Regions from separate parts of the Streptomyces sp. NBC_00207 genome, predicted to be linked through region 2. Evidence: riboswitches for the same ligand, from Rfam matches in the RefSeq annotation. Region 2 holds a riboswitch; each other region holds the start of a gene.
The links. Region 2 has a riboswitch for cobalamin ahead of OG472_RS09160 (ABC transporter substrate-binding protein). Riboswitches for the same ligand answer to the same signal wherever they lie in the genome.

Region 1 (7,158 bases), 5.3 Mb from region 2:
GGGCAGCGGCAGCCCGCCGGAGGGGATGGCGCGGCGGGCCGCCTCGGCGACGAACCGCTCCAGGTCCCGGACGTACAGGGACTCCTCGTGCAGGGTGTTGGTGGTGGAGACGAGCGCGCCCAGGCTCGCCGATCCGGTGCGCACGGCGATCACGGCGGTGCCGGCGACGGCGAGGTCCATCCGGCCGGAGACGATGAGCGCGCCCATCGCCCCGTAGGTGATCAGTGCGGCGAGGCCGGAGAGCGCGGCGGCGAGGAGTTCGGTGGCGGCCTTGTCCTTGGCGAGGCGGGTGGCCTCGCCCTCGGCGACCTCGGCCATGTTGCGGTAGTGGCCGAGGAGGTAGCGGCCGACGCCGTGCACCCGTACCTCGGGGGCCGACGTACGGGAGATCAGCAGCTGGCCGATGAGCCGGGCGGCCCGTACGTGCTCCACCCAGGTGATCATGGACAGGTAGCGGCGCTGCGCCACCCGCATCGCGCCCCAGCCGCGCGGGGCGGCGATGAGCAGCAGCATGGGGAGCAGCAGCGGGTGCAGCACGGTGAGCACCCCGGCGGTGGCGACCAGCGAGATGACCCCGCCGAGGGTGGCCACGCAGGCCCCCACCGTCCTGCGGGCGGAGGGCGGCCCCCACTGCGCGCTGTCCAGCAGCCGCCGGAACTCCCCGTCCTCGATGGCCTCCAGCTCCACCGCGACGGCGGCGCTCAGGTACTGCTCGTGCGCGGCCCGCTCGACCTTGGGCTCCAGCCGCCCGGCGGCCGCCGTGGACCGCGAGGCCAGTACGGCCCCCAGTACGGCGACCAGCGCGCCGGCGGCGAGCGCGGGCACGGCCGCGTGCAGCCGGTCGGCGGCGCTGCCCGCGCCGAGCAGCGTACGGAGCACCTCGCTGATGACGAGCAGCCCGACGGCGGAGGTGATCCCCTGCCCGGCCTCGGCGGCGGCGACGGTGAGCAGGGCGGGCCGGTCGGTGTCCCAGGCGAGGCGCAGGGTGCCGCCGACCATGCGGGGCATGGAGCGCAGGGTGCTGATCAGCCGGCCTTCCAGCCGGGCGTAGTCGTGGTTGGACCAGCCGGCGTCGTAGCGCAGGGGCCCGCCGAAGAGCCGGCGCTCGCTCTCGGAGACGGCGGGCTCGGCGGCCGCGGGCCGCTTGAGGAGCCTCACGCGCGGCCACCCCCGCCCGGTGTCGGGTCGAACACCACATGAACGTGCACGGATCGCAAGATTCCTCCCGAGGCGCTGCGGCTGCGAACTGACGCCGGAAGAACGTGGCTGCTCAGAGCGGCGTCACGGCCGCGGGGGAACGAACGTCCGCACACAGTTGCGACGCGCTTGCGAACCCCAAGGCGCGCCCGGTGACCCGGCGTTCGAACCACCCGGAGGTGTCGATGCCCCCCTTCGAGGGATTGCGCCCGGAACCGGAGGAGGCCGCCTCCCCGGGGCGGGGAGGCGGCCTCCGTGGGCCGCCCTCGGCGCAGCCGACAAGGGTGTTGCCGGGGTGTCGGAGTCTGGGGGGAATGTCTGGTTCGGTTAGGTTTGTCACGGTATTTGGTTTCGGCGTTCCGGGAGGGACACTCGTGGCTATTGATCTGGACAAGGTGCTCGACAAGGCGTGGGCCGACAAGCCGCTCGCCGAGGTGCTCGCGGCCCCCGTGGCCGCGCTCAAAGGGGTGAGCGACAAGGACGGCGAGCTGCTGCACGAGGCGTTCGGGGTCAGGACCGTCGCCGACTTCGGGCAGCTGAAGTACGTGCGCTGGGCGCAGGCGCTCGTCGCGCTGAACCAGACCGTCAAGGCCTAGCCGGGCAACGCGAGAGGCCGTCCTCCCCGCCTCGGAAGGGTTGGGGAGGACGGCCTCTCGCGTTGGTCTTACTCGCCTTCGCCCTCGAGGTTGCCCTCGGTGTCCAGGTAGACCTGGCGGAGGGATTCGAGGATCTGGGGGTCCGGCTTCTCCCACATGCCGCGGGACTCGGCCTCGAGGAGGCGTTCCGCGATGCCGTGCAGGGCCCAGGGGTTGGCCTCCTCCAGGAAGGCGCGGTTCGTCGGGTCCAGGACGTACGTCTCGGTGAGCTTGTCGTACATCCAGTCCGCGACCACGCCCGTCGTGGCGTCGTAGCCGAAGAGGTAGTCGACCGTCGCGGCGAGTTCGAAGGCGCCCTTGTAGCCGTGGCGGCGCATCGCCTCGATCCACTTGGGGTTGACCACGCGGGCGCGGAAGACCCGGCTGGTCTCCTCCACCAGGGTGCGCGTCTTCACGGTCTCGGGGCGCGTGGAGTCGCCGATGTACGCCTCGGGGGCCGTGCCGCGCAGGGCGCGGACCGTGGCCACCATGCCGCCGTGGTACTGGAAGTAGTCGTCCGAGTCCGCGATGTCGTGCTCGCGGGTGTCCGTGTTCTTGGCGGCGACCGTGATGCGCTTGTAGGCCGTCTCCATCTCGTCGCGCGCCGGGCGGCCCTCCAGGCCGCGGCCGTACGCGTAGCCGCCCCACACCGTGTAGACCTCCGCGAGGTCGGCGTCCGTGCGCCAGTCGCGGGAGTCGATCAGCTGGAGGATGCCGGCTCCGTACGTACCCGGGCGCGAGCCGAAGATACGGGTCGTGGCCTTGCGCTCGTCGCCGTGCACGGCGAGGTCCGCCTGGGCGTGGGCGCGGATGAAGTTCGACTCCGCCGGCTCCTCCAGGGAGGCCGCGAGCCGGACCGCGTCGTCCAGGAGGCCGATGACGTGCGGGAACGCGTCGCGGAAGAAGCCCGAGATGCGCAGGGTCACGTCGATGCGGGGGCGGCCGAGCTCGTCCAGCGGGATCGGCTCCAGGCCCGTGACGCGGCGCGAGGCCTCGTCCCAGACCGGGCGGACGCCGAGGAGCGAGAGGGCCTCCGCCACGTCGTCGCCCGAGGTGCGCATCGCGCTCGTGCCCCAGAGGGACAGACCCACGGAGGCGGGCCACTCGCCGTTGTCCGTGCGGTAGCGGGTCAGGAGGGACTCGGCCAGGGCCTGGCCCGTCTCCCACGCGAGGCGGGAGGGGACGGCCTTCGGGTCGACCGAGTAGAAGTTGCGGCCCGTCGGCAGCACGTTGACCAGGCCGCGGAGCGGGGAGCCCGAGGGGCCCGCCGGGATGAAGCGGCCGTCCAGGGCCGCGACGACGTGGGCGATCTCGTCCGTCGTGCCGGCCAGGCGCGGGACGACCTCGCGGGCCGCGAAGGACAGGACCGCCACGACCTCCGGAGACTGGTCCGCGGCGACCGAGGACACGGCGTCGAGGGACCAGTCCGCGTCCTCCATCGCCTGGACCAGCGCGCGGGCCTGCGCCTCGACCTCGTCCGCCGAGGTACGGGTGGCCTTGGACTCGTCGAGGCCGAGCGCCTCGCGCAGGCCCGGGAGGGCCGTCGTACCGCCCCAGATCTGACGGGCGCGCAGGATCGCGAGGACCAGGTTGACCCGGGCCTCACCGGTCGGAGCGCCGCCGAGCACGTGCAGGCCGTCGCGGATCTGGGCGTCCTTGACCTCGCACAGCCAGCCGTCGACGTGGAGCAGGAAGTCGTCGAAGCCGTCGTCGTCCGGGCGCTCTTCGAGGCCCAGGTCGTGGTGGAGCTTCGCCGCCTGGATCAGGGTCCAGATCTGGGCGCGGATGGCCGGCAGCTTCGCCGGGTCCATCGCGGAGATCTGGGCGTACTCGTCCAGGTGCTGTTCGAGGCGGGCGATGTCGCCGTAGGACTCGGCCCGGGCCATCGGCGGGACGAGGTGGTCGACCAGGGTCGCGTGCACGCGGCGCTTGGCCTGGGTGCCCTCGCCCGGGTCGTTGACCAGGAACGGGTAGATGAGGGGGAGGTCGCCGAGCGCGGCGTCCGGCGCGCAGGCCGCGGACAGGCCGGCGTTCTTGCCCGGCAGCCACTCCAGGTTGCCGTGCTTGCCCAGGTGGATCATCGCGTCGGCGCCGAAGCCGCCGTCCTCCGCGCGCGCCTGGATCCAGCGGTACGCGGCCAGGTAGTGGTGCGAGGGCGGCAGGTCCGGGTCGTGGTAGATCGCGATCGGGTTCTCGCCGAAGCCGCGCGGCGGCTGGATGAGGATGAGCAGGTTCCCGCGGCGCAGGGCCGCCAGGACGATGTCGCCCTCCGGGTTCGCGGAGCGGTCCACGAACATGTTGCCCGGCGCCTCGCCCCAGTGCTCGGTGACGCTGTCGCGCAGCTCGGCCGGGAGCTCGGCGAACCAGCGCTTGTAGTCGGCGGCCGGGATGCGGACCGGGTTGCGGGCCAGCTGCTCCTCGGTCAGCCAGTCCTGGTCGTGGCCGCCGGCCTCGATCAGGGCGCGGATCAGCTCGTCGCCGTCGCCGGACACCAGACCGGGGATGTCCTCGGTGGGGCCGAAGTCGTACCCGCCGGCGATCAGCGTGCGCAGCAGCTCGACGGCGCTGGCCGGGGTGTCGAGGCCGACCGCGTTGCCGATGCGGGAGTGCTTGGTCGGGTACGCGGACAGGACCAGCGCGACCTTCTTTTCGCGGCGGTCGATGTGGCGCAGCCGGGCGTGGCGTACGGCGATCCCCGCGACGCGGGCGGCCCGCTCGGGGTCGGCCACGTAGGCGGGCAGGCCGTCCTCGTCGAGCTCCTTGAAGGAGAACGGGACGGTGATCAGGCGGCCGTCGAACTCGGGCACGGCGACCTGGGTGGCGGCGTCGAGGGGGGACAGGCCCTCGTCGTTCTCCTCCCAGGCGGAACGCGAACCGGTCAGGCACAGAGCCTGGAGGATCGGCACGCCGAGCGCGGCGAGGGCGCCGGCGTCCCAGGACTCGTCGTCACCGCCGGCGGAGGCGGTGGCGGGGCGGGTGCCGCCCGCCGCGAGGACGGTGGTGATGATCGCGTCGACGGACTCCAGGGCCTGGAGGAGCTCCGGCTCGGGCGTGCGCAGGGAGGAGACGTACAGGGGGAGGGGCTGGGCGCCCTTCGCCTCGATGGCCTCGCAGAGGGTGTGGACGAAGGCGGTGTTGCCGCTCATCTGGTGGGCGCGGTAGTAGAGCACGGCGACCTTGGGGGCCGCGTCGGCGGCGGCGCCGGTGGCGGTGCCGGTGGTCTGCTGCGCGTCGCGCTCCAGGGGGCCCCAGGTGGGGGCGGCGGCGGGCGGCTCGAAGCCGTGGCCGGTGAGCAGGACGGTGTCCGAGAGGAACCGGGCCAGCTGGTCGAGGTTGGCCGGGCCGCCGTGCGCGAGGTAGCCGTGCGCCTCGGCCGCGATGCCGATCGGGACCGTGGAGGCCTCCATCAGCTGGGCGTCCGGGGCCTGTTCGCCGGTCAGGACCACGACCGGGCGGGTCTGGCCGGGGGCCAGGAGCAGGTCGAGGCCGTCCTGCCAGGCGCGGAGGCCGCCGAGGAGGCGTACGACGACCAGGTCGACTCCGTCGAGGAGGCCGGGGAGGTCGTCGAGGGGAAGGCGGGAGGGGTTCGCGAACCGGTACGGGACGGGGCCGTCCGCCGTGTTCGCGGCGCGGGCGCTGAGCAGATCGGTGTCGGACGTCGACAGCAGCAGGATCATGCGGCGGCAGGCCTTCCTCGGGGTTTCCGCGCCCCGGGCAGTGAGGACAGCGGGAGTTCCTGACTTGCCCGGCGATGTGGCTCTGCCGGGTTCACAGTGGCGGGACCGCGCCGGAATCGCACCGGGCTTCCTCCCATGTCGCCGTCCTCGGCGACGGCGGGCCGTGTGGTCCGCCGGAAGGTCATCTTAGGGGTGGGCGGGGGTGGCATCGGTGGCGGGGCGGTGGCGGGTCGCGTGGCCGCTGCGCTGCGCTGTGCTGCGCTGGGCTGGAGCGGGTACCGGGCGGGTGCGGCGCCGTTGCGGGGGCTCTGCCCCCGGGCCCCCGCGCCTCAAACGCCGGCGGGGCTGGATTTGGCCGGGCTGGGCCGGTTTGGCCGGGCCGGGCTGGATTGGCGGGGCCGGATTGGTCGGGTGGGGTGGAGGAGTGGGTCTGGCCGGATTGGTGGAGTGGCTGGTGGGGGTGGTGACGGACACAGGTCGGGGGAGGGGAATCGTGGGTATGCTCGCCGCCATGCCCCAGTCCCCTTCCGCCGCATCGCGGGACGAACCCGTCATACGGGACCGCGGTGACGCCTGCCCCGGCGCGCTGCGGCTGCACGCGGCGGACGACGGGTTCCTGGCGCGGGTGCGGATTCCCGGCGGGATGCTCGACGGTTCCGCCGCGCGGCTGCTGGCCGATGCCGCCGACCGGCTCGGCGACGGCCACCTCGACCTCACCTCGCGCGGCAACGTGCAGCTGCGCGGCCTCGGCGAGAGCTGTGGCGGGGAACTTGCCGAACTCCTGGCGGGCGCCGGGCTGCTGCCCGCGCCCACGCACGAGCGGGTCCGCAACATCGTTTCCTCGCCCCTCGCCGGCCTCGACCGGCTGGGCCTGCCCGACGTGTCCCCCTGGGTGGCGGAGCTGGACGCGCTGCTCTGCGCGAGCGACGCGGCGGCCGGGCTGTCCGGGCGGTTCCTCTTCGCCCTCGACGACGGCCGCGGTGACGTGACCTCGCTCGCGGCGGACGTGAACCTCGTCCCGGAGGGGGACGATCGGGCCCGGCTGTGGTCGGGGGACCCGCGGGAGGCCGTGCTCGTCCCCTCGCAGGACGCGCCGCGGGCCGCGCTGACGGCCGCCGCGTACTTCCTCGACTCCGTTCGCCAGGCCGGTACGCGAGCCTGGCGGGTGGCCGAGCTGCCTCCTGAACACACCCTGTCCGGTGCCCGGTTGGTGGAACGGCTGGCCGATGCCGGTGTCTCCGCCGTCCTGGCGGCGCCGGACCCGTCGGCCCGATCCGCCGGGTCCGTCACGACGCCCGAGCCCGGCATCGTGCCCGGTGCCGACGGCACCGCCTCGCTTTCCGTTCTCGCGCCGCTCGGGCGGCTCACGACCGCGCAGTGGCGTCGGCTCGCCGGTCTCACGGGCCGGGTCCGGCTGACTCCCTGGCGCGGGATCGTGGTCCCCGGACTGCCCGGCCACGAGGCCGCCGCCGCGCTCGCCGGCCTCGCGGAAGCAGGGCTGGTCACGACGGCCGACAGTCCCTGGCGGTCCGTCACCGCCTGTACGGGGAAGCCCGGTTGCGCAAAGGCCCTGGCCGACGTGCGCGCCGACGCGCAGGCCGTCATGGAACGGGCCCGCGGACCGCTGGCCGTGCACTGGTCCGGCTGCG
Region 2 (7,158 bases):
ACCGTGCTGCTCGCCTCGACCACGCTGCTGACCCTCCTGTTCCTGGCCTTCGCGTCCTGGACCACGGCCCTCGCCGGCGCCGTGATCCCGCTCCTGACCGCCACCGCGGTGTGGCGGCACCCGGTGTGGCGCATGAGCGTCCTGCTGAACCTCCGGGAATGGCGCCTGCGGCCGGCCCTGCTCCTGTTGAGCAGGAGGACCGCCTGGGCCGAGGCCGCCTGGCGCCGGGACCTCCAGGAGAACGGGGTACGCCCCCTCGTCGCCCGGGTGGTGGAAGCACTGCTCGGCGAGGACCACGACTCGCTGCTCCTCGCCGACAGCTACGACGGCCTGCGCTCCCCGCGCAATCCGCAGTACGTGATCGACAGCCCAGCCGCCCGGAGCCTCGCCCGCAAGATCGCCCAGCTGGAGAGCGGCGGGACGATCGCGGTCAGCGGCTCCCGGGGCGTGGGCAAGTCGACGCTCCTGGAAACCTGCGCGAACGACGCCGGGTTCGCGGTCGTCGTGCAGGCACCGGCCACCTACTCCCCGTACGACTTCCTGCTGTCCCTCTACGTCAGGACGTGCGAGAGCTACCTCGTCCACCAGGACTGCGTCCCTCCCGCGTTCGTCCGGCTCTCGACCTTCCGCAGGGCGGCGCGCCGGCTGTTCCCCGCCCTCCGGAACGCGCTCACGGTGCTGGCCTTCGCCCTCGCGGCGGGCGCGCTCGTCGTCCTGGGCCTGGCCGCGAGCGCACGCTCCCTCGCGACCCGGTACGAACGTCCGTTGCGCGCGCACGCGGCGGAGTACGGGCACCGGGCGGCGGACGTGGTGGCGGACGTCTGGCGGGGCGAGCGGATCGGGACCGCCGTTCTCGTCGTCGTCGCCGGCGTCGTCCTGTGGAGCCTGCGGGGGTGGAGCCGGTGGGCGGTCCTGCGCCGGGGTGCCCGGTACGGGTTGGTCGCGATCGGCGGACTGCTGGGCTTGGCCGCGTTCGTCTCGCTGTTCCTCGACGGCGCCGTCCGGAGCGCCGTGGGGAAGATCGGCGAAGACCCGCAGGCCACCCTGCTGCTGTTCGTGGCGCTGACCGGAGTGGCGAATCTGATGCCCGAACGGCAGTGGGAGTACCGGGGGCGTGTGTTCCTCGGTACCGTCGCCCGCGGCCGGATCGCGGTCGGGATGCTCCTCGTGTCGCTCGCGCTGCTCCTCACCAGGCCCGTGGCGCAGGCGATCGTGACCGACCCCGAGAACCCCCTCCGGCTCGCCTGTGTTCTCGCGGGACTGCTGCTGGTCAAGGCGGGCTCCTGGACCCCGCCGGACCCCACGCCGCCCCTCGTGACGGCCTGCCACGACGAGTTGTACCGGCTGCAGACCATGCAGACGGCGTCCTCCGCGGTCACCGCGGGGGCCCCACAGCTCCTCACCACGCACACGGCCTCGCTGTCGACCCTGCCGCCGAACTTCCCCGAATTGGTGTCCGACTTCCGTGACCTGCTGACACGCATCGCCGCCGAGCAGCACCGGCGGGAGGAGCGGGTCGTGATCGCGATCGACGAGCTGGACCGGCTGGGCTCGGACACCCAGGCGCTCGCGTTCCTGAACGAGATCAAGGCCATCCTGGGCGTGCCCCACGTCCACTACCTGATCTCGGTCGCCGAGGACGTCGGCGCCTCCTTCGTACGTCGGGGGCTTCCGCACCGAGGCGTCACCGACAGCTCACTGGACGACATCGTGCACGTCCTGCCGTGCACGCTGGATGAGTCCAAGAAGATCCTCGGGCGCCGGGCGTCCGGTCTCTCCGAGCCCTACAAGGTGCTCACGCACGCCCTCTCGGGTGGCATACCCCGTGATCTCATCCGCTACGGCCTGCGCCTGGACGAGATCACGTCGAAGACCCAGCTCATCGAACTCACCGACATCTCACGTCAGTTGATCCTCGAAGAGCTCGCCGACACGCTCGCGGGCTTCCGCACGCTCCTGGGCAAGCAGCAGTGGACGCCCCGGACCAGCGCGCTCCTCATCGCGTTCCGGAACCTGACGGGCCATCTGCGGGCCGGCTGCCCCTGCGTCTCCCCCGAGCTCCGGCGGGCCCTGGAACACGTGGCCTTCCACGATCTCCACCGGCACCTGGGCGAGGAGGCGGCCGCGGAGATTCCGGACGTGGCCCGGAATCTCATCGACGAGGCGTCGGCGTACGTCCTGTTCTCGCTGACCCTGCTCGACGTCTTCGGCGAGGGTGACCTGGCCCGCCGCCGGGACGAGGCGGCGTCACGGGGCCCGGAAGGGGACCTGGACCTGCTGGGCCAGGCCCGTCAGGAGCTGGAGGTGTCCCCGTACAGCGCGCGACAGCTGATCGGCTCCATCCGTACCGCGTGGCGGCTCCTGGAGGGCCCGGCCGGCGGCCTTCCGCCGACGGTCCCGCCCGCCCGCAGCCCCGGCTGCCCCCGCCACCCGCGCCCGGCGAACTGAGGCCCTGCACAAGCCCTTCCGGCCCACCGGCGCCCTCTCCTACTCCTCGGAGAGGAGGCCGGTCTCCGGCCGGTCCGCCTCCCGAGCTGCGGCCGGGGTCGCGGGCGGGGGTCCGGCGGTGCGGTTCCGGAACGCCGAGACGACCCAGCCGCAGAGGGCGAGGAAGAGGGCGGCGCCGAGGCTGCCGAGGAATTCGGGCAGCGAAGCGCGAAGCAGTTCGTACATGGAGGTGTCCGGGCACGCCGCGGGGCCTCGGCGCGCGCCCGTCCTCTTTCCGTACGACGTGGGCGAAGTGGTCCGGACCGCCCCCCGAGGCCACGGGACGTGAAAGCCCGCGTACCCCTCGGCCAGGACGGCGACCGGTCGAGAGGTGTGCGGTGGGTCCGAACACGCCTGAGGAGTATGCCCTTTGAGAGGACGGCCTGGAGACGGAGTTGCGGCTTCCGGCCCGGCTGCGGTAGTGCGTGCCGCCCCGGCCGGGGCGTGCGGGGGCGGGCGGGCGGGGGTGCCGGACTCGCGGGTAGGCTGTGTGGCGCAGCTGGTTCGCCCCCGTCAGCCGGGCGGGGTGCGTCGCAAGAGGGAACCCGGTGGGAATCCGGGACTGCCCCGCAGCGGTGAGCGGGAACGACCGCCGTCATACGCACTGGGACCGGACACCGGTCCTGGGAAGCGACGGCCAGTAGGAGCCCGCCGGGAGACCGGCAGGCGTGCCCGCGAGTCCGAAGACCTGCCACTGTCCGCATGACGAAGCGTCATGCGGGGGCCCGAGGCGCACCTGCCCGGGGCTTTTCTGCCGCGACTCGCGAAGGAGAGTTGACGTGGCCGACCAGACCGTCATCACCGTTGGGTGCGTTGAGCACGACACCGGCTTCCCCGACGTCCACGTCGACGTCCCGGGGCCGATCCCCTCGTAGGCGAGGGGTCGCCCGGTCGGCCCGTGAAACGCCCTGCCCCAGGCCCGTGGCCGGCCCCCGTGGCCGAGCCGTGCGGGGGACCCCGCCTCGCCGTCCCCCGCAAGCCGTAGCGCGCTTCACCCCGGTCGGCCCGTGCGCCCGTGCGCCCGTTGGCGCCTGTGCCCCCGCGCCCCTGTGCCCCGACGGGGCGTGCAGAACATCCGATCCATCCCGCGGTGAGAGGACCACCCATGCCCCGCAACCACCCGAAATCCGTGCTGTCCGCGCTCGCCGTCGCCCTGCTGACATCCGGCTGCGGAGGCGGCGCCGCGCCCTCCGCCGCCCCCTCGCCGGGCACGACCGCCGAGGGGTTCCCGGTCACGGTCACCAACTGCGGGGTGACCAGCACCTATCAGCGTCCGCCGCAGCGCGCGGTCTCGCTGAACCAGCACGCGACCGAGGTGATGCTGGCGCTCGGCCTGGAGAAGTCGATGGTGGGGACGGGCTATCTCGACGACAAGATCCTCCCCGAGTACCAGGCCGCCTACGACAGCGTGAAGGTCCTCTCCAAGGAGTACCCGTCCTTCGAGGCACTCCTGGAGGCCGAGCCCGACTTCGTCTACGGCGGATGGACCTCCACCTTCGACGAGAAGGAGGGACGCAGCCGGGCCGCCTTCACCAAGGCCGGGATCAACACCCGCCTCAACACCGAGGAGTGCCCCACCGGCCCGGTGGACGTGGCCGCCATGGACGAGGAGATCCGCGCGGTCGCCAAGATCTTCGGCGTGCCCGGGCGGGCCGAGGAGCGGTTGGGGAAGCTGCACGCCACCCTCGACAAGGTCGAGACCGGGCTCGCCGGCGTCACCCCGGTCAAGCTCTTCGTCTACGACAGCGGCGACAAGACGGCCTTCACCGCGGGCGGCAAGGGCATCGGCAACGAGATGATCCGGCGGGCCGGCGGGGTGAACCTCTTCGCCGACCTGGACAAGGCCTTCGGCGACGTCTCGTTCGAGCAGGTGGCGCAGCGTGCTCCCGAGGCCGTCGTCATCTACGACTACGGCGACCAGTCCGTCGAGGACAAGAAGAAGTTCCTGCTCGCCCATCCGGCGCTGAAGGACGTGCCGGCGATCAAGAACCAGCGGTTCGCGGTCCTGCCGCTGTCCTCCACGGTGGTGGGCGTGCGGGTGCCGTCGGCCGTCGAGTCGCTGGCGCGTCAGCTCCACCCGGGCCTCGTCCAGTGACCGGGGCGAAGGCCCCGACACCCGTGGGGGCCGGCCTTCGTGAGGAGGCCCGGCCCGGCCTTCGCGGGGACGGCCGGCCCGGCGCCGCGCGGCGCCCCGGGATCCCGTACGCGGTCGTGCTGGCGCTCCTCGGCGTGCTGGTGGCCGGCGCCGCCACCGCCGGCATCGCGGCCGGCTCGATCAGCGTCCCGGCCGAGCAGGTGTGGGGCATCCTGCTGCACCGCGTGCACCCGTCCCTCGCCGAGCCGGCGTGGACCCCGGTGCGCGAGACGATCGTGATGGACGTCCGCCTGCCCCGGGTCCTGCTGGCCGGGGTGGTCGGCGCGGGCCTGTCGGTGGCCGGGATGGCGCTGCAGGCGCTGGTCCGCAATCCGCTGGCCGATCCGATGCTGCTGGGCGTGTCCTCGGGCGCGTCAGTCGGTGCGGTGCTCGTCCTGGTCCTGAACCTGACGGTGTTCGGGCTGTTCACCCTGCCGGTGGCCGCGTTCTGCGGGGCCCTGGCCGCCTTGGTCGCCGTGTACCTCCTGGCCCGCTCGGGTGGTCGGATGACGACGGTACGGCTGGTCCTGGCGGGTGTGGCCACGGCCGAGGTGCTGTCGGCTCTGGCCAGCTTCCTGATCGTCACCTCGAACGACCCGCACAAGACCCAGTCCGCGCTGCGCTGGATGCTCGGCGGTCTGGCCGGCACCACCTGGACGACGGTGTGGATCCCGGTCGGTGCGGTCCTGCTCGGGACGGCCGTCCTCCTCGGTGTCTGCCGTCCGCTCAACCTCCTGCTGGCCGGGGAGGAGGCCGCCGCGGCCCTCGGTCTGGACGTGCACCGGTTCCGCGGCGCCCTGTTCACGCTGGTGGCCCTGATGATCGGCACGATCGTCGCGGTCAGCGGGCAGATCGGCTTCGTCGGACTGATCATGCCGCACGTGGTGCGGCTGCTCGTGGGCGCCGACCACCGCCGGGCGCTGCCCGCCGCGGCCCTCCTGGGGGCGGCGTTCCTGATCTCCGCCGATCTGGCCGCGCGCACGCTCATGAGCCCGGAGGAGATCCCCGTGGGCATCCTCACCGCCCTCGTCGGCGGCCCCTTCTTCCTCTGGCTGATGCGACGAAAGGCCGCCCGGTGACCAACCGACCGACCGGGGGGCCCGGTTCCCTGCGCGCCGAGGACGTCAGCGTCGTGGTGAACGGCAGGACACTGGTCCACCAGGCGTCCCTTCAGGTGGCGCCCGGCGAGGTGGTGGGCCTGGTCGGCCCCAACGGCGCCGGCAAGTCCACCCTGCTGCGCACCTTCTACCGGGCGGTGCGGCCCACGTCGGGCCGGGTCCTGCTCGACGGCGAGGACGTCTGGCGGATGCCGGGCAAACGCCTCGCCCAGCGGCTCGCGGCCGTACTGCAGGAGACGTCCGGGGACTTCGAGCTGACCGTGTACGACGTGGTGGCGATGGGCCGCACCCCGCACAAGCGGGCCTTCGCCGGCGATGACGCGGACGACCGCGACATCATCACCCGGTCCCTGGCGGAGCTGCGCGTCGACTCCCTCGCGCACGCGCCGTTCGACCGGCTGTCGGGCGGGGAGAAGCAGCGGGTCCTGATCGCCCGCGCGCTCGCCCAGCGCACCGGGACCATGGTCCTGGACGAACCGACCAACCACCTGGACCTGCGCCACCAGCTCGACGCCCTCCGGCTCGTGCGGAGGCTCGGCGTCACCGCGGTCGTCGCGCTGCACGACCTGAACCTCGCCGCGGCGTTCTGCGACCGGATCTGCGTCATGACGGGCGGCCGCGTCGTCGCCACCGGGCAGCCTGCGGAGGTGCTGACGGCGCCACTGCTGTCCGAGGTGTACGAGGTCGAGGCCGAGGTCATCGAGCATCCGCGCACCGGGGTGCCGTTCGTCAGCGTGCTGCCCGGCCGTGAAGGGCCGGCCGGCGGGGAGCCGGACGCAGGGGAGCCGGCCGTTCGCGGGGACTGACCGGTACGCCGCTCACGCGACCCTCGCGGCGGTGCGGGCGACGGGGTGCAGGGCCGCGTACTCCAGCGGCGCCGACGGGTCGATCGAGACGTCGAGCTGCGCCGGAGCCGAGCCCGCCCGCACCAGGAGGTCGCCGACGGCGGCGATCATCGCCCCGTTGTCGGTGCACAGGGTCAGCGGGGGCACCCGCAGCTCGACCCCGGCCGCCGCGCACCGCTCCTCCGCGAGCGCGCGCACCCGGGAGTTGGCGGCGACCCCGCCCACCACGACGAGCGTCCGCACCCCGTACTCCCGGCAGGCGGCCAGGGCCTTGCGCGTGAGCACGTCCGCCACGGCCTCCTGGAGGGAGGCGGCTCCGTCGGCCAGCGGGATCTCCTCGCCGCGGATGCGGTGCTGCTCGGCCCAGCGCGCGGCGGCGGTCTTCAGCCCGGAGAAGGAGAAGGCGTACGGGGCGTCTCCCGGTCGTGTGAGGGGGCGCGGGAACGCCACCGCGCACCCGTTGCCCCCGCGGGCCGCCCTGTCGATGGCCGGCCCGCCCGGGTAGGGCAGTCCGAAGACGCGGGCCACCTTGTCGAAGCACTCCCCCGCGGCATCATCGACGGTGTCGCCGAGG
Region 3 (7,158 bases), 130 kb from region 2:
CTCACGCAGTACGCCCTGCGCCGGCCCGGGTTCGAGCACCTGGCGCGCCGTCAGTACCAGCTGTACGCCGACACCTACACCGAACTCATCGAGCAGCTCCGCCACCACATGGGTTTCGAACTCCGCGTCCCCGTGACCGTACTGGCGCGCTATCTGGCCGCCATGACGGACGGGCTGACGCTCAACCACCTCGTGCTCGGCGACGAAACGATCTCCACGGACATCCTCGACACGATCACCGACCACGTGGCGGGCCTCGTCGGAGACGACTGCGCCGACGGCTTCGGCGAACGCGGCGACGGGGCCCGGCCGCCCGTCCGGGAGCGCGTCGCACCACCGCGCTCCGCCTGAGGCGGCCGGGTCCCGGATCAGGCGCCGTCGGCGGTGACCTCGGCGCGGACCTGGCGGGCGGCCTCGACCAGGTTCTCCAGGGAGGCCCTGGTCTCCGGCCAGGCCCGCGTCTTCAGGCCGCAGTCGGGATTGACCCACAGCCGTTCGGCCGGGATGGCCGCGAGGCCCTTGCGGAGCAGCGCCGACGCCTCGGCCACCGACGGGATCCGCGGCGAGTGGATGTCCCAGACGCCGGGGCCGACCTCGCGCGGGTAGTCGGCGCCCGCGAGCTCGTCGGCGACCTGCATGTGCGAGCGGGCCGCTTCCAGGCTGATGACGTCGGCGTCGAGGGCCTCGATGGCGTCGACGATGTCGCCGAACTCGGCGTAGCACATGTGCGTGTGGATCTGGGTGTCCGGACGGACGCCGGCGGTGGTGAGCCGGAAGGACTCGGTGGCCCACGCCAGGTAGGCGGCGTGGTCGGCGGCGCGCAGCGGGAGGGTTTCCCGCAGGGCCGGTTCGTCCACCTGGATGACGGAGGTGCCCGCCGCCTCCAGGTCGTTCACCTCGTCGCGCAGGGCCAGCGCCACCTGGCGGGCGGTGTCGCCGATCGGCTGGTCGTCGCGGACGAAGGACCAGGCGAGCATGGTGACGGGGCCGGTGAGCATGCCCTTGACGGGGCGTCCGGTCTGCGCCTGTGCGTACGTGGTCCAGCGCACGGTCATCGGGTCGGGGCGGGAGATGTCGCCGGCCAGGACGGGCGGGCGGACGTAGCGGGTTCCGTAGGACTGGACCCAGCCGTGCTGGGTGGCGAGGTACCCGGTGAGCTGCTCGGCGAAGTACTGGACCATGTCGTTGCGCTCGGGCTCGCCGTGCACGAGGACGTCGATGCCGGTCTTCTCCTGGAAGGCGAGGACCTCCCGGATCTCGGCCTCGATGCGGTCCTCGTAGCCGGCCGTGTCGATGCGGCCGGCGCGCAGGTCGGCGCGGGCCACGCGCAGTTCGTCGGTCTGCGGGAACGATCCGATGGTCGTGGTGGGCAGCAGCGGCAGGCTCAGGCGCGCGTGCTGGGCGGTCGCGCGCTCCTCGTACGGCTGGGAGCGGCGGCCGTCCGCGTCCGTGATCGCCGCGGTCCGGGCGCGCACGGCGGGGTCGCGGGTGACGGCGGAGTTGGCACGGGAGGCCAGGTCGGCCCGGTTGGCGGCGAGTTCGGCCGCGATCGCGTCGGTGCCGCCGGCGAGGCCGCGGGCGAGCGCGGCGATCTCCGCGGTCTTCTGCCGGGCGAAGGCGAGCCAGCGCCGGATCTGCGGGTCGATGTCCCGCTCGGCGGCGGCGTCCAGCGGGACATGGAGCAGGGAGCAGGAGGCGGCCACGTCCACCCGGTCGGCGAGGCCGAGGAGGGTGCCGAGGGTGGACAGGGACTTCTCGAAGTCGTTGATCCAGATGTTGCGGCCGTTGACGACGCCCGCGACGAGGCGCTTGCCGGGCAGCCCGCCGACGGCGGCGAGGTCGGCGAGGTTCGCGGCGGCGGCATCGGTGAAGTCCAGGGCGAGCCCGTCGACGGGGGCCTTGGCCAGCACCGGCAGGGCCTCGCCGAGCCGGCCGAAGTAGGAGGCCACGAGCAGCTTCGGCCGGTCGCCCGGGGCGCCGAGCTCGCGGTACGCGCGGGCGGCGGCGTTCAGTTCGGCGGGGGTGCGGTCCTGTACGAGGGCGGGCTCGTCCAGCTGCACCCATGCGGCTCCGGCCGCGCGCAGGTCGGCCAGGACCCGGGCGTACACGGGCAGCAGGCGGTCGAGCAGGGTCAGGGGCTCGAAGTCGGCGGCGACACCGGGGGCGGGCTTGGCCAGCAGGAGGTACGTCACCGGCCCGACCAGGACCGGGCGGGCGGTGTGGCCGAGCCCCAGTGCCTCTTCGAGCTGGGCGACCTGCCTGGAGGAGTCCGCCGTGAACACGGTGTCCGGGCCGAGTTCGGGCACCAGGTAGTGGTAGTTGGTGTCGAACCACTTGGTCATCTCCAGCGGCGCCACGTCCTGGGTACCGCGCGCCATGGCGAAGTAGCCGTCGAGGGCGTCGGTCCGCACGGCGGCCCGGTGGCGTTCGGGGACCGCGCCGACCATCACGCTGGTGTCGAGCACGTGGTCGTAGTACGAGAAGTCGCCGGTCGGCACTTCGGTGATGCCGGCGTCGGCCAGCTGCTGCCAGTTGGTCCGGCGCAGGTCACGGGCGGTCTCCCGGAGGGCGTCGGCGGTGAAGCGGCCCTTCCAGTAGCCCTCGACGGCCTTCTTCAGTTCGCGGCTGCCGCCCTGGCGGGGGTAGCCGTACACGGTGGCCTGTACTGCCGCGGCTGCGGACTCGGTGGTCACGGAACTCTCCTTCGCGAGCGTGTCTCCATGGACCCGGTGACGGGCCTGGGCTGCGAAGGGGTGCCGGAACGGGCGGACCGCCGGCCGCGCGTACGCCTGAGCTACGCGCCGGAACGATCCGCCTGAAGCACGCCGACCCGCCCACGAGGTCACCGGGAAACCGGGCGCGGTCGTTCGCGCTCGGGCAACGGGCAGGTCTTCGGACTCGCGGGCGCGCCTGCCGGTCTCCCGGCGGGCTCCTACTGGCCGTCGCTTCCCAGGACCGGTTCCGGTCCCAGTGCGTATGACGGCGGTCGTTCCCGCTCACCGCTGCGGGGCAGTCCCGGATTCCCACCGGGTTCCCTCTTACGACGCACCCCGCCCGGCTGACGGGGGCGAACCAGCTGCCCGGCCAGAGTAGATGGCCTTCGCCGTCAACGGACAGGGTTGTCCAATATCCGGATGGCGCGGCGAGACCGGGACACGGAGGATCCCCGCGCCGCCGGGGCGGCGCGGGGATCCGGGGCGGGGAAGGTCAGTACCGGTCCAGCAGGGTGGTCAGGACCTTGTAGAGGACCGATTCCTCATCCGCCACGGCTTCCTCCGAGCGCCAGGCCACGAAGCCGTCGGGGCGGACGAGGACCGCTCCGGCCGCGGTCGTGCCGTGCGCCTCGGCCCAGTCGCCGCCGCTCGACGGGATCAGGTCGGCCTCCGGTCCGGTGCCGATCGCGTAGGCGTCCAGGCGTACGTTCATCCGCTTGGCGACGGATCCCGCCGCGCTGCTCCACGGCGTGCCCTCGGAGCTGAGCAGGACGAAGGAGCGCTCGTAGAGGTCCAGGGTGGACTTCGGCTGCTCCTCCCCCGGGGCGCGGAGCCACATGTGCGGCGCGCGCGTGCCCGGTTCGCCGCGCAGGCGCATCCGTTCGGGAACGACCGGCTGGTCGGGGTCGGTGCCCAGGACGGCGCCCTCGTTGTACCGGTAGCCCATGGCCACGGTCAGGACACCGCCCTGCCGTCCGCCCCCGCCCGGGGCGGGCTCGGGCTGGGCCTCGGGGACCGTCTCGGGGTCGGGCTCGTACCCCGGGTGGCTGTGCTCGGCGGACCGGGCCGAGGCGCGCTCGCTCGTGGCCCGCGCCACCGGAAGCCGCTCGGTCTCGTACGTCTCCAGCAGCCCGGGGCCGGCTGCGCCGTCCAGTACGGCTGCGAGCTTCCAGGCCAGGTTGTGCGCGTCCTGGATACCGGTGTTGGAGCCGAACGCCCCGGTGGGGGACATCTCGTGGGCGGAGTCACCGGCCAGGAAGACCCGGCCGGCCACGTACCGCTGCGCGACCCGCTCGGCCGCGTGCCACGGGGCCTTCCCGGTGATCTCGACGTCCAGGTCGGGTGCGCCGACGGCCCGGCGGATGTGTTCGACGCAGCGCTCGTCGGTGAAGTCCTCCAGGGTCTCGCCGCGGTCGGGGTGCCACGGCGCGTGGAAGACCCACCGCTCGGTGTTGTCCACCGGCAGCAGGGCCCCGTCGGCGTCGGGTTTGGTCAGGTAGCACACGATGAAGCGCCGATCGCCGACCACGTCCGCGAGCATGCGGGACCGGAAGGTGATGCTCACATTGTGGAAGAGGTCGCCGGGACCGGTCTGGCCGATCCGGAGCGCTTCCCGCACCGGGCTGCGCGGCCCGTCGGCGGCGACGAGGTAGTCCGCGCGCACCGTGCTGTGCTCCCCGGTGTCACGGTTCTTCACGAGGGCGGTCACACCGCCCGGGTCCTGTTCGAAGGAGAGGAGTTCGGTCGAGAACCGCAGGTCGGCCCCCAGCCCGGGGGTCACGGACATCAGCACCGGCTCGATGTCGTTCTGGCTGCACAGGCACCATGCCGCCGGGCTGAAGCGGGCGAGTGCGCCCCCCGGGTCGATCTGTTCGAACAGCCACTCCTGGTCTTCACCGGTCAGGGAGCCGCCCTGCAGGATGCCGTGGTTGTCCGCCAGGACCGAGGCCGCCTCGCGGATCCGGTCCTCGACACGGGCGACGCGGAACAGCTCCATGGTCCGTACGTTGATACCGCGTCCTCGCGGGTGCATCGAGGTACCCGCGTGCTTCTCGACCAGCATGTGGCTGATGCCGTGCCGGCCGAGGAACAGCGAGGTGCACAGGCCCACCAGCGAGCCGCCCACGATGAGGACAGGGACGCGGTGGTCGACGTTTTCCTTCATGGCTCTTCCATGCCCTGTACGAGGGCGCTTCCCTCGCCCGTTCACCCGCTTGGTTCTCTCCTCTCGCGCCGAGGGGATTACGGGACAACGATCGGTTCGGGTGGCGCCGCCCCGTGGCGACCGTGTGGTCTCGAAGGAGTGTGAACGATGACAACCTTGTCGGAACGGATATCCCAGTCCGCCTTCGACGGCTCGAGGCTTCGGGTCGTGCTGCTGCTGGATCTGTACGACGGAGCGCAGAACCAGTTCCTGGAGGTCTACGAGCATCTCCGCAAGCAGGTGTCCTCCGTCCCCGGTCACATCCGCGACGAGTTGTGCCAGTCGATCGAGAATCCCTCGCAGTGGCTCATCACCAGTGAATGGGAGAGCGCGCCGCGGTTCTTGGCCTGGGTCAACAGCGAGGAGCACGTCGCGTCGGTGCAGCCGCTCCACGGCTGCGTACGGGACACCCGCTCACTGCGTTTCAGCGTGCTGCGGGTGACCGGCGAGGACTCCGTCCCCGTCGGCTCCCTCTCGCACCTGTCCCCCGATTCCGACTTCGGTCCCGACGCCGCTTCCGCGCACTTCCCGGACCGGTCCGGGGACAGGTCCGGGGACCGGCTGCAGGTCGCGCCGCGGCACGGGGACGGCGTGGTCCGCCACGCCCTCACCTTCACCGTGAAGCCGGGCAGCGAAGACGTCGTGGCGGAGCTCCTCGCCGGGTACACCTCCCCGCAGGCGCAGGTCGACGCGAACACCCGGCTGCGCCGCACCTCGCTCTTCATGCACGGCAACCGGGTCGTACGGGCGGTCGAGGTGGAGGGCGACCTCCTCGCGGCGTTGCGCCACGTGGCCCTGCAGCCCGAGGTGCAGGCCCTGGAGGAGGCCATCAACCCGTATCTGGAACAGGACCGGGACCTCAGCGACCCCGGATCCGCCCGGATCTTCTTCACCCGTGCGGCGCTCCCCGCGGTGCACCACGTGGCGGGCGGCGGCCGCGAGCACGCGGACGTCAGGCGGCACGCGCTCTTCTACCCCGCCAAGAACGGGTGCGGCATGGCACTCGCCCGGCTGCTCGCCGGCCAGGACGAGGCGGCCGTGGACGACCCGACCAGCCCCATCGAGGCCAGCACCCTGTTCCAGCGCGACGACATCGTCGTCCGGCTCCTCGACATGCGCGGCCCGCTCGACGCCCGGCCCGCCCTGACGCTCGGCGTCGAGGGCGGCCACAAGGCGGCCGTGCTGGCCCGGCTGCTCGACAGCGCCAAGGACGGCGTCCCCACCACCGAACAGGAGATCTCACGCTTCCTCGCGCGCTCTGAAATGCGCCTGATCACCGACCGGCGCACGCCGGACCAAGCCTGAGGAGATGGCCGTCATGACCCCTCGACTGACCATGGAAGAACTGGCCGCCCTGATGAAGAAGGGGGCCGGCGTGAACGTCGACCCCGCGGCCATGGCGAGCCGCCCCGACTCGGGCTTCGACGAGTGGGGACTGGACTCCCTCGGGCTCCTCGGCATCGTCGGCGAGCTGGAGAACCGGCACAGCCTGCCCCTGCCCGCCGACGCGGACCGGTGCAAGTCGCCGCGCGAGTTCCTGGACCTCGTCAACAACGCCCTGGCGGCCAAGGCCTGACGCGTTCGGACGGACGGGCACCGCCCGTCCGCCGTGCCGACGCCCCCGAGACCGGCTCGTCCCGCCGGTCTCGAGGCGTTGTGGCGCGCAGGGGGCCCGGAATCACTCCGGCACGGTGCACTCGAAGGCGTGCAGGTACGGGTTGACCGGACGGATCTCGCCGATGACCAGCCCCGCGTCCCGCATCCGGGTGCAGAGGCTGTCCTTGGTGTGCTTCGCGCCGCCCACGTTGAGGAGCAGCAGCAGGTCCATGGCCGTGGTGAACTTCATCGACGGGGTGTCGTCGACCAGGTTCTCGATGATGACGACCCTGGCTCCGGGGCGGGCCACGGAGACGACGTTGTGCAGGGTCCTGCGGGTGCTCTCGTCGTCCCATTCCAGGATGTTCTTGATGATGTACATGTCGGCCTCGACCGGGATGGCCTCGCGGCAGTCCCCGGGAACGATGCCGGCCCGCTCGGCGAGCGGACCGCCGTCCCGCAGCCGGGGATCCGCCTTCGCGACCACACCCGGCAGGTCGAGCAGGACGCCGCGCACCGTCGGGTGCTTCTCCAGCAGGCTCGCCAGTACGTGTCCCTGACCACCGCCGATGTCCGCGACCACGGAGACCCCGGTGAGGTCGAGGAGCTCCGCGACGTCCAGCGCCGACTGCATGCTGGAGGTGG
Region 4 (7,158 bases), 4.2 Mb from region 2:
CGTCGCCGCACAGGTCGCGGCCGAACTGCAGCTCCGCCTCCACGGCCTCCTTGAGCATGTCGGTGACCTGCTGCTGGAGAGCGTCGTCGAAGAGCTCCGGCTCCTCCTTGCGGACCGTGTCCACGACCTCGAAGGCGAAGTTCATGTGCATGGTCTCGTCACGGAACACCCAGTTGGTGCCGGTGGCCAGGCCGTGCAGCAGGCCGCGCGAGCGGAACCAGTACACGTACGCGAAGGCGCCGTAGAAGAACAGGCCCTCGATGCACGCGGCGAAGCAGATCAGGTTCAGCAGGAAGCGGCGGCGGTCGGCCTTCGTCTCCAGCCGGTCGATCTTCTCGACCGAGTCCATCCACTTGAAGCAGAACTGCGCCTTCTCGCGGATGGACGGGATCTCCTCGACCGCGTCGAACGCGGCCGCCCGGTCGTCCGGATCGGGCAGGTAGGTGTCGAGCAGCGTCAGGTAGAACTGGACGTGCACGGCCTCCTCGAACAGCTGGCGCGACAGGTACAGGCGCGCCTCCGGGGAGTTGATGTGCTTGTAGAGCGTCAGCACCAGGTTGTTCGAGACGATCGAGTCACCCGTCGCGAAGAACGCGACCAGGCGGCCGATCATGTGCTGCTCGGCGGGCGTCAGCTTCGCGAGGTCCGCGACGTCCGAGTGGAGGTCGACCTCCTCGACGGTCCACGTGTTCTTGATCGCGTCCCGGTAGCGCTCGTAGAAGTCCGGGTAGCGCATCGGGCGGAGCGTGAGCTCGAAGCCCGGGTCCAGGAGGTTCTTCTTGTCGGTGGAGCTCATTACTGGCAGGCCTCGCAGGACTCGGGGTTCTCAAGGGAGCAGGCGAGCGCTTCCGCGGCCGCGGCGTCGGCGGCGGCGTCGGCCAGCGGGAGCGCTGCGGGGGTGGCGGCCTGCGCGGCGCGGGCGATCTTCGTCGCGGGGCGCGAGCGCAGGTAGTACGTGGTCTTCAGACCCTGCTTCCAGGCGTACGCGTACATCGAGCTGAGCTTGCCGATGGTGGGCGTCTCCAGGAACAGGTTCAGCGACTGCGACTGGTCCAGGAACGGCGTACGGGCCGCCGCCATGTCGATCAGGCCGCGCTGCGGGATCTCCCACGCCGTGCGGTACAGCTCGCGGACCTCGGCCGGGATCCAGCCGAAGCCCTGGACCGAGCCGGAGGAGTCGCGCAGCGCCTCGCGGGTCTGGGCGTCCCACACGCCGAGCGCCTTCAGCTCCTCCACCAGGTAGCCGTTCACCTGGAGGAACTCACCGCTGAGCGTCTCGCGCTTGAAGAGGTTGGAGACCTGCGGCTCGATGCACTCGTACACGCCGGCGATCGAGGCGATGGTGGCCGTCGGGGCGATGGCGAGCAGCAGGGAGTTGCGCATGCCGGTCTCGGCGACGCGGGCGCGCAGCGCGTCCCAGCGCTCCGGCCAGTTCAGCTCGACGTCGTAGTGGTCCGGGTGCAGGACGCCGCGCGCGGTGCGGGTCTGCTCCCAGGCCGGCAGCGGGCCGCTGCGCTCGGCCAGGTCGCACGAGGCCTCGTACGCCGCGAGCATGATGCGCTCGGAGAGCTTGGTGGAGAGGGCCTTCGCCTCGGGGGAGTCGAAGGGGAGCTTCAGCTTGAAGAAGACGTCCTGGAGGCCCATCGCGCCCAGACCCACCGGGCGCCAGCGGGCGTTGGAGCGGCCGGCCTGCTCGGTCGGGTAGAAGTTGATGTCCACCACGCGGTCGAGGAAGGTCACGGCGGTGCGGACGGTCTCGTCCATCCGCTCCCAGTCGATGTCGCGACCGTCGGCCGTGTCGATGACGAACGCGCCCAGGTTGACCGAGCCGAGGTTGCAGACGGCCGTCTCGCCGTCGTTGGTGACCTCGATGATCTCGGTGCACAGGTTCGAGGAGTGCACGACCGTGCCCGGCTCGGCGGTCTGGTTCGCCGTGCGGTTGGAGGCGTCCTTGAAGGTCATCCAGCCCTGGCCGGTCTGCGCGAGGGTGCGCATCATCCGGCCGTACAGGTCACGGGCGGGCATGGTCTTGCGGGCCAGGCCGTCCGCCTCGGCCTTGCGGTAGGCGGCGTCGAACTCGTCGCCCCACAGGTCGACCAGCTCGGGCACGTCGGCCGGGGAGAACAGCGACCAGTCGGCGTCGGCGTTCACGCGGCGCATGAACTCGTCCGGCACCCAGTGGGCGAGGTTCAGGTTGTGCGTACGGCGCTGGTCCTCACCGGTGTTGTCGCGGAGCTCCAGGAACTCCTCGATGTCCGCGTGCCAGGTCTCCAGGTAGACGGCGGCGGCGCCCTTGCGGCGGCCGCCCTGGTTCACGGCGGCGACGGAGGCGTCGAGGGTCTTCAGGAACGGCACGATGCCGTTGGAGTGGCCGTTGGTGCCGCGGATCAGGGAACCGCGGGCGCGGATGCGGGAGTACGACAGGCCGATGCCGCCCGCGTGCTTCGACAGGCGCGCCACCTGGTGGTAGCGGTCGTAGATCGAGTCGAGCTCGTCCAGCGGGGAGTCCAGCAGGTAGCAGGAGGACATCTGCGGGTGCCGGGTGCCGGAGTTGAAGAGGGTGGGGGAGGAGGGCAGGTAGTCGAGGCGGCTCATCAGCCGGTACAGCGAGGCCACTTCCTCGACGGCCTGGACGCTCTCGTCCGCGGCGAGGCCACAGGCCACGCGCAGCATGAAGTGCTGCGGGGTCTCGATGACCTGACGGGTGATCGGGTGGCGCAGCAGGTAGCGGCTGTGCAGGGTGCGCAGGCCGAAGAAGCCGAAGCGGTCGTCGGCGCCCTCGGCGAGGGTGAGCTCGACGAGCGAGTCCAGGCGGCTCGCGTGCGTGCGCACGAACTCGGCCGTGCGGTCGGCGATGAGGCCCTCGCGGTGGCCGACCTCGACGGAGGCCGAGAAGGAGGTGGAGCCCTGGCTCGCGGCCTCGTCGCGCACGGCCAGCGTCAGCAGCCGGGCGGCGAGCCGGGAGTAGGCCGGGTCCTCGGAGATGAGGCCGGCGGCGGCCTCCGTGGCCAGCCCGCGCAGTTCGGCGTCGTCGGCGGCGGAGCTGCGGCCGCGCAGCGCGGAGGCGGCGACGCGCCCGGGGTCGGTGTCGGGGAGGTCCGCCGTCAGTTCGGTGAGGGTACGCAGCAGCGTGGCCCCCGGGCCCTCGGTGTTGTCGCCAGAAACGGACTCGGCGCGCGGTGCGGAAGGCGCGATGGTCACGGCGGGAGCTCTCCCTCGCTCGGCCCGGTCATCGGCGGAGCGGGGCGCGAGCGGGCGCATGCGGGCGTGGCAGGAACGCGTACGCACCGCATGGCGTCCACCGGCCCAACCGCGAGGCCCGGACGTGTCGGCACCCGGTTCGGTCGAGCCGGGCGCGCTGTCGGCAGGTCATCGGACTTGGTGTCCGGTGGGCGGACACTTCATACCGTTGCGGGACAGTTCCGGATTCACACCGGATTCCCCTGCGGGACAGCAGCCTTGAGCATACATGTGGGGGCGGCCGTATGCGGCAACCCCCACATGTAGTGTCGGCGCGGCTACAGCTTGAGCCGATACGCGAGGAGTGTCAGGCCCGGGATCGGCGCCCAGTCCCGCTCGGGAACGCGTACGAAGCCCAGTCGCGCGTAGATCCGGTGGGCGCCGGCCATGCTGCGCTGGGTGGAGAGCACGATGCCCGTGACCCCCTCGACGGCCCGCGCCCGCTCGATGCACGCCCGCACCAGAGCCTCGCCGGCGCCCTGCCCGCGCCCCTCGCGGGCCACGGCGAGCATCCGGAACTCGGCCTCGTGCGGGCCGGCGATGTCGGCGAGCGGGCTGCCGGGGGCGGCGAAGGTCACCCCGCCCAACACCCGCCCGTCCCGCTCGGCGACGAGCACCTCGGCCACGGCGGCCCGGCCGGCCACGTCGCGCAGCACGTTCAGGTAGTAATCGTCCTCGTTGGCGTCGAGATGCCCGTCGGCGAGGTAGGCCTGCGCCGTGATCTCACCCAGCTCCGCGTACTCGGCGGGCAGCGCCCTTCTGATCACCATGTCCATGCGGTCGAGTGTGCAGGACGGGTGTCGGCGGCGCTGTCGTCAAGGTCGGCACCGGCACGAAGGCCCCGCCGGAATCATCCGGCGGGGCCTTCGGTACGGGTGGGGCTCAGCAGCAGCGGAAGCCCTCGCGGGGGTCCGCCTCGCGGGCGTCCGTACGGGCGCGTTCGAAGGCGCGGCGGGTGAGGACCTCCGCGTCCGGGTCGTGGGAGCGGGCGTGGGCCACGTACCGGTCGTACGCGGCCTCCCCCGAGAACTCCCGTACGTAGAACCGGGCCCTGGCCAGTGCGCTCCGTACGGTGCTCACGCCACCGGCTCCTTGACGTGGCCGCCGCCCGCCTCCGGGCCCGCCGCCGCGGCGAGTTCCGCCCGCTCCTCGGCGGTCGCGATCAGTCCGGCCGGGGCGACGATCTTCGACTCGCTCCACGGGACCTCGGAGAGGGTCGCCGACTCCGGGTTGCGGACGGCCTTGAGGCAGGTCCGGGCCGCGTCCGCGAGGACCACGATGATCAGGACGGCGAAGAAGGCGCACAGCACGCCGTCGACCGTGGCGTTGGTGACCACGGTGTGCATGTCGTCCATGTTCTTCGCCGGCGGCAGGACCTTGTCGGCGTCGATTCCGGCCTGGTACTTGTCGCGCTGGGCGAAGAACCCGACCTTCACGTCCTCGGAGAAGATCTTCTGGTAGCTCGCGGTGAGGGTCACCGTGGCGTCCCACAACAGCGGAACGCCCGTCACCCAGGCCCACTTGAGCCGTCCGGACTTGACCAGCAGCGTGGTGCAGACGGCCAGCGCGACCGCGGCGAGCAGCTGGTTGGCGATGCCGAAGAGCGGGAAGAGCTGGTTGATGCCGCCCAGCGGGTCCTTGATGCCGACCCACAGGAAGTAGCCCCAGCCGCCGACGACGATCGCGCTCGCGAACCACACGCCGGGCTTCCAGCTGACGTCCTTGAAGGACTTGTGCACGTTGCCGAGGGTGTCCTGGAGCATGAACCGGCCCACGCGCGTGCCCGCGTCGAGCGTCGTCAGGATGAACAGCGCCTCGAACATGATCGCGAAGTGGTACCAGAACGCCTTCATGCCCGCGCCGCCGACCACGGCGGAGAAGATCTCCGACATCCCGAGTGCGAAGGTCGGCGCGCCGCCCGTGCGGGAGAGCAGGCTGGCTTCCTCGACGTCCTTGGCGGCCTGGGTGAGCGCCTCGGGGGAGATGGCGAAGCCGAAGTTCGTCACCGCCTGCGAGGCGGACTCGACCGTGGTGCCGATGACGCCGCCGGGGGAGTTGACCGCGAAGAAGAGGCCGGGCTCGATGATGCAGGCCGCGATGATCGCCATGACGGCGACGAAGGACTCGGTCAGCATCGCGCCGTAGCCGATCATGCGGACCTGGGTCTCCTTCTGGATCATCTTCGGGGTGGTTCCCGAGGAGACCAGGGCGTGGAAGCCGGAGAGCGCGCCGCAGGCGATGGTGATGAAGACGAAGGGGAACATCGAACCGGCGAAGACGGGTCCGTTGCCGCTCGCCGCGAAGTCGGTGACCGAGGGCATCTTCAGGGTGGGCATCGCGATGACCACGCCGAGCGCGAGGAGCGCGATGGTGCCGACCTTCATGAAGGTGGAGAGGTAGTCGCGGGGCGCGAGCAGCATCCACACCGGCAGTACCGATGCCAGGAAGCCGTACACGACCATCCAGATGACCAGCGTCTCCTTCTCGAGGGTGAAGGTGCCGGCGAAGGAGGACTCGGCGACCCAGCCGCCCGCGATGATGGCGAGCAGGAGCAGCGCGACGCCGATGACGGAGACCTCGGTGACCCGGCCCGGCCGCAGGACGCGCAGGTAGAAGCCCATGAAGACGGCGATCGGGATGGTCATGCCGATGGAGAAGACGCCCCAGGGGGAGTGCGCCAGGGCGTTGACGATGACCAGGGCGAGCACCGCCAGCAGGATGATCATGATGGCGAACACGGCGACCAGGGCGGCGGCTCCGCCGACGGGGCCGATCTCGTCCCGGGCCATCTGGCCGAGCGAACGCCCGTCGCGGCGGGTGGAGAAGAAGAGGGTGACCATGTCCTGGACGGCCCCGGCGAAGATGACGCCGGCGACGATCCAGATGGTGCCCGGCAGGTAGCCCATCTGCGCGGCGAGCACGGGTCCGACGAGCGGGCCGGCGCCGGCGACGGCGGCGAAGTGGTGGCCGAAGAGGACCCGGCGGTCGGTGGGGTGGAAGTCGACACCGTTGTCGAGGCGTTCGGCGGGGGTGGCCCGGGTCGCGTCGACCTTCAGTACGCGGTCCGCGATGAAGCGGGCGTAGAAGCGGTAGGCGATGGCGTACGAGCCCAGTGCGGCGGCGAGCAGCCACGCCGCGGAGATCTCCTCGCCGCGGGAGAGCGCGAGCACGCCCCAGCCGATGGCGCCGACGAGTCCGACGAGCACCCATACGGCGATGGACTTGGGAGAAGGCGAGCCGGGCGAGCCGGGCGTGGTGGTGCCCGGACTCGCCGCGTCCCGTTCTGTCCCTCTTGCTTCCGGTTCAGGCATGACCTCGTCCCCTCGTCGATCATCTGCGTAAGGGCAGGGAATCTACGGGGGATTGCCCGGTGAGCGTAAGGGTCCGTCCGCATTCCGGTATGTGAAGGAATTCGGTAGGCCGGGGTCCGGCGGGCGGGGCCGGACGGCCTCGGACGGGAGCCGAACGTGCGAGGTCAGACGGCGGGACGCTTGAGCCGGGCGACGAACTTGTACCGGTCGCCGCGGTACACCGACCGCACCCACTCCACCGGTTCCCCGTCGGCGTCCAGGGAGTGCCGCGACAGCATCAGCATCGGCAGGCCGACGTCGGTGCCGAGCAGCCCGGCCTCGCGCGGGGTGGCCAGCGAGGTCTCGATCGTCTCCTCGGCCTCGGCCAGGTGGACGTCGTAGACCTCGGCGAGGGCCGTGTAGAGGGAGGTGTACTTGGCGAGCGAACGGCGCAGTGCGGGGAAGCGCTTGGCCGACAGGTGCGTGGTCTCGATGGCCATCGGCTCGCCGCTGGCCAGGCGCAGCCGCTCGATGCGCAGCACCCGTCCACCGGTGGTGATCTTGAGCAGTCCGGCGAGGGTGTCGTCGGCCGTCACGTAGCCGATGTCGAGGAGCTGGGAGGTCGGCT

Region 1: linked by a shared signal. The riboswitch ahead of cobN (cobaltochelatase subunit CobN) and the one ahead of OG472_RS09160 (ABC transporter substrate-binding protein) in region 2 are both predicted to bind cobalamin.
Region 3: linked by a shared signal. The riboswitch ahead of metE (5-methyltetrahydropteroyltriglutamate--homocysteine S-methyltransferase) and the one ahead of OG472_RS09160 (ABC transporter substrate-binding protein) in region 2 are both predicted to bind cobalamin.
Region 4: linked by a shared signal. The riboswitch ahead of OG472_RS29060 (ribonucleoside-diphosphate reductase subunit alpha) and the one ahead of OG472_RS09160 (ABC transporter substrate-binding protein) in region 2 are both predicted to bind cobalamin.

The regions. Positions count from the first base shown of each region.
Region 1 covers NZ_CP130715.1:7,147,256-7,154,413, forward strand. Annotated here, with positions in the region: gene OG472_RS33330 (ABC transporter ATP-binding protein) at 1-1,158, opposite strand, end outside; gene OG472_RS33335 (hypothetical protein) at 1,512-1,793, shown strand; gene cobN (cobaltochelatase subunit CobN) at 1,862-5,509, opposite strand; cobalamin riboswitch at 5,542-5,700, opposite strand; gene cobG (precorrin-3B synthase) at 6,009-7,158, shown strand, end outside.
Region 2 covers NZ_CP130715.1:1,876,680-1,883,837, forward strand. Annotated here, with positions in the region: gene OG472_RS09150 (P-loop NTPase fold protein) at 1-2,448, shown strand, start outside; gene OG472_RS09155 (hypothetical protein) at 2,488-2,673, opposite strand; cobalamin riboswitch at 2,971-3,198, shown strand; gene OG472_RS09160 (ABC transporter substrate-binding protein) at 3,593-4,582, shown strand; gene OG472_RS09165 (FecCD family ABC transporter permease) at 4,684-5,700, shown strand; gene OG472_RS09170 (ABC transporter ATP-binding protein) at 5,670-6,545, shown strand; gene tsaD (tRNA (adenosine(37)-N6)-threonylcarbamoyltransferase complex transferase subunit TsaD) at 6,558-7,158, opposite strand, start outside.
Region 3 covers NZ_CP130715.1:2,006,648-2,013,805, forward strand. Annotated here, with positions in the region: gene OG472_RS09640 (TetR/AcrR family transcriptional regulator) at 1-351, shown strand, start outside; gene metE (5-methyltetrahydropteroyltriglutamate--homocysteine S-methyltransferase) at 369-2,693, opposite strand; cobalamin riboswitch at 2,866-3,092, opposite strand; gene OG472_RS09650 (FAD-dependent oxidoreductase) at 3,208-4,878, opposite strand; gene OG472_RS09655 (SchA/CurD-like domain-containing protein) at 5,026-6,222, shown strand; gene OG472_RS09660 (acyl carrier protein) at 6,236-6,493, shown strand; gene OG472_RS09665 (methyltransferase) at 6,596-7,158, opposite strand, start outside.
Region 4 covers NZ_CP130715.1:6,110,634-6,117,791, forward strand. Annotated here, with positions in the region: gene OG472_RS29055 (ribonucleotide-diphosphate reductase subunit beta) at 1-796, opposite strand, end outside; gene OG472_RS29060 (ribonucleoside-diphosphate reductase subunit alpha) at 796-3,201, opposite strand; cobalamin riboswitch at 3,346-3,477, opposite strand; gene OG472_RS29065 (GNAT family N-acetyltransferase) at 3,519-4,016, opposite strand; gene OG472_RS29070 (CstA-like transporter-associated (seleno)protein) at 4,123-4,320, opposite strand; gene OG472_RS29075 (carbon starvation CstA family protein) at 4,317-6,551, opposite strand; gene OG472_RS29080 (GntR family transcriptional regulator) at 6,716-7,158, opposite strand, start outside.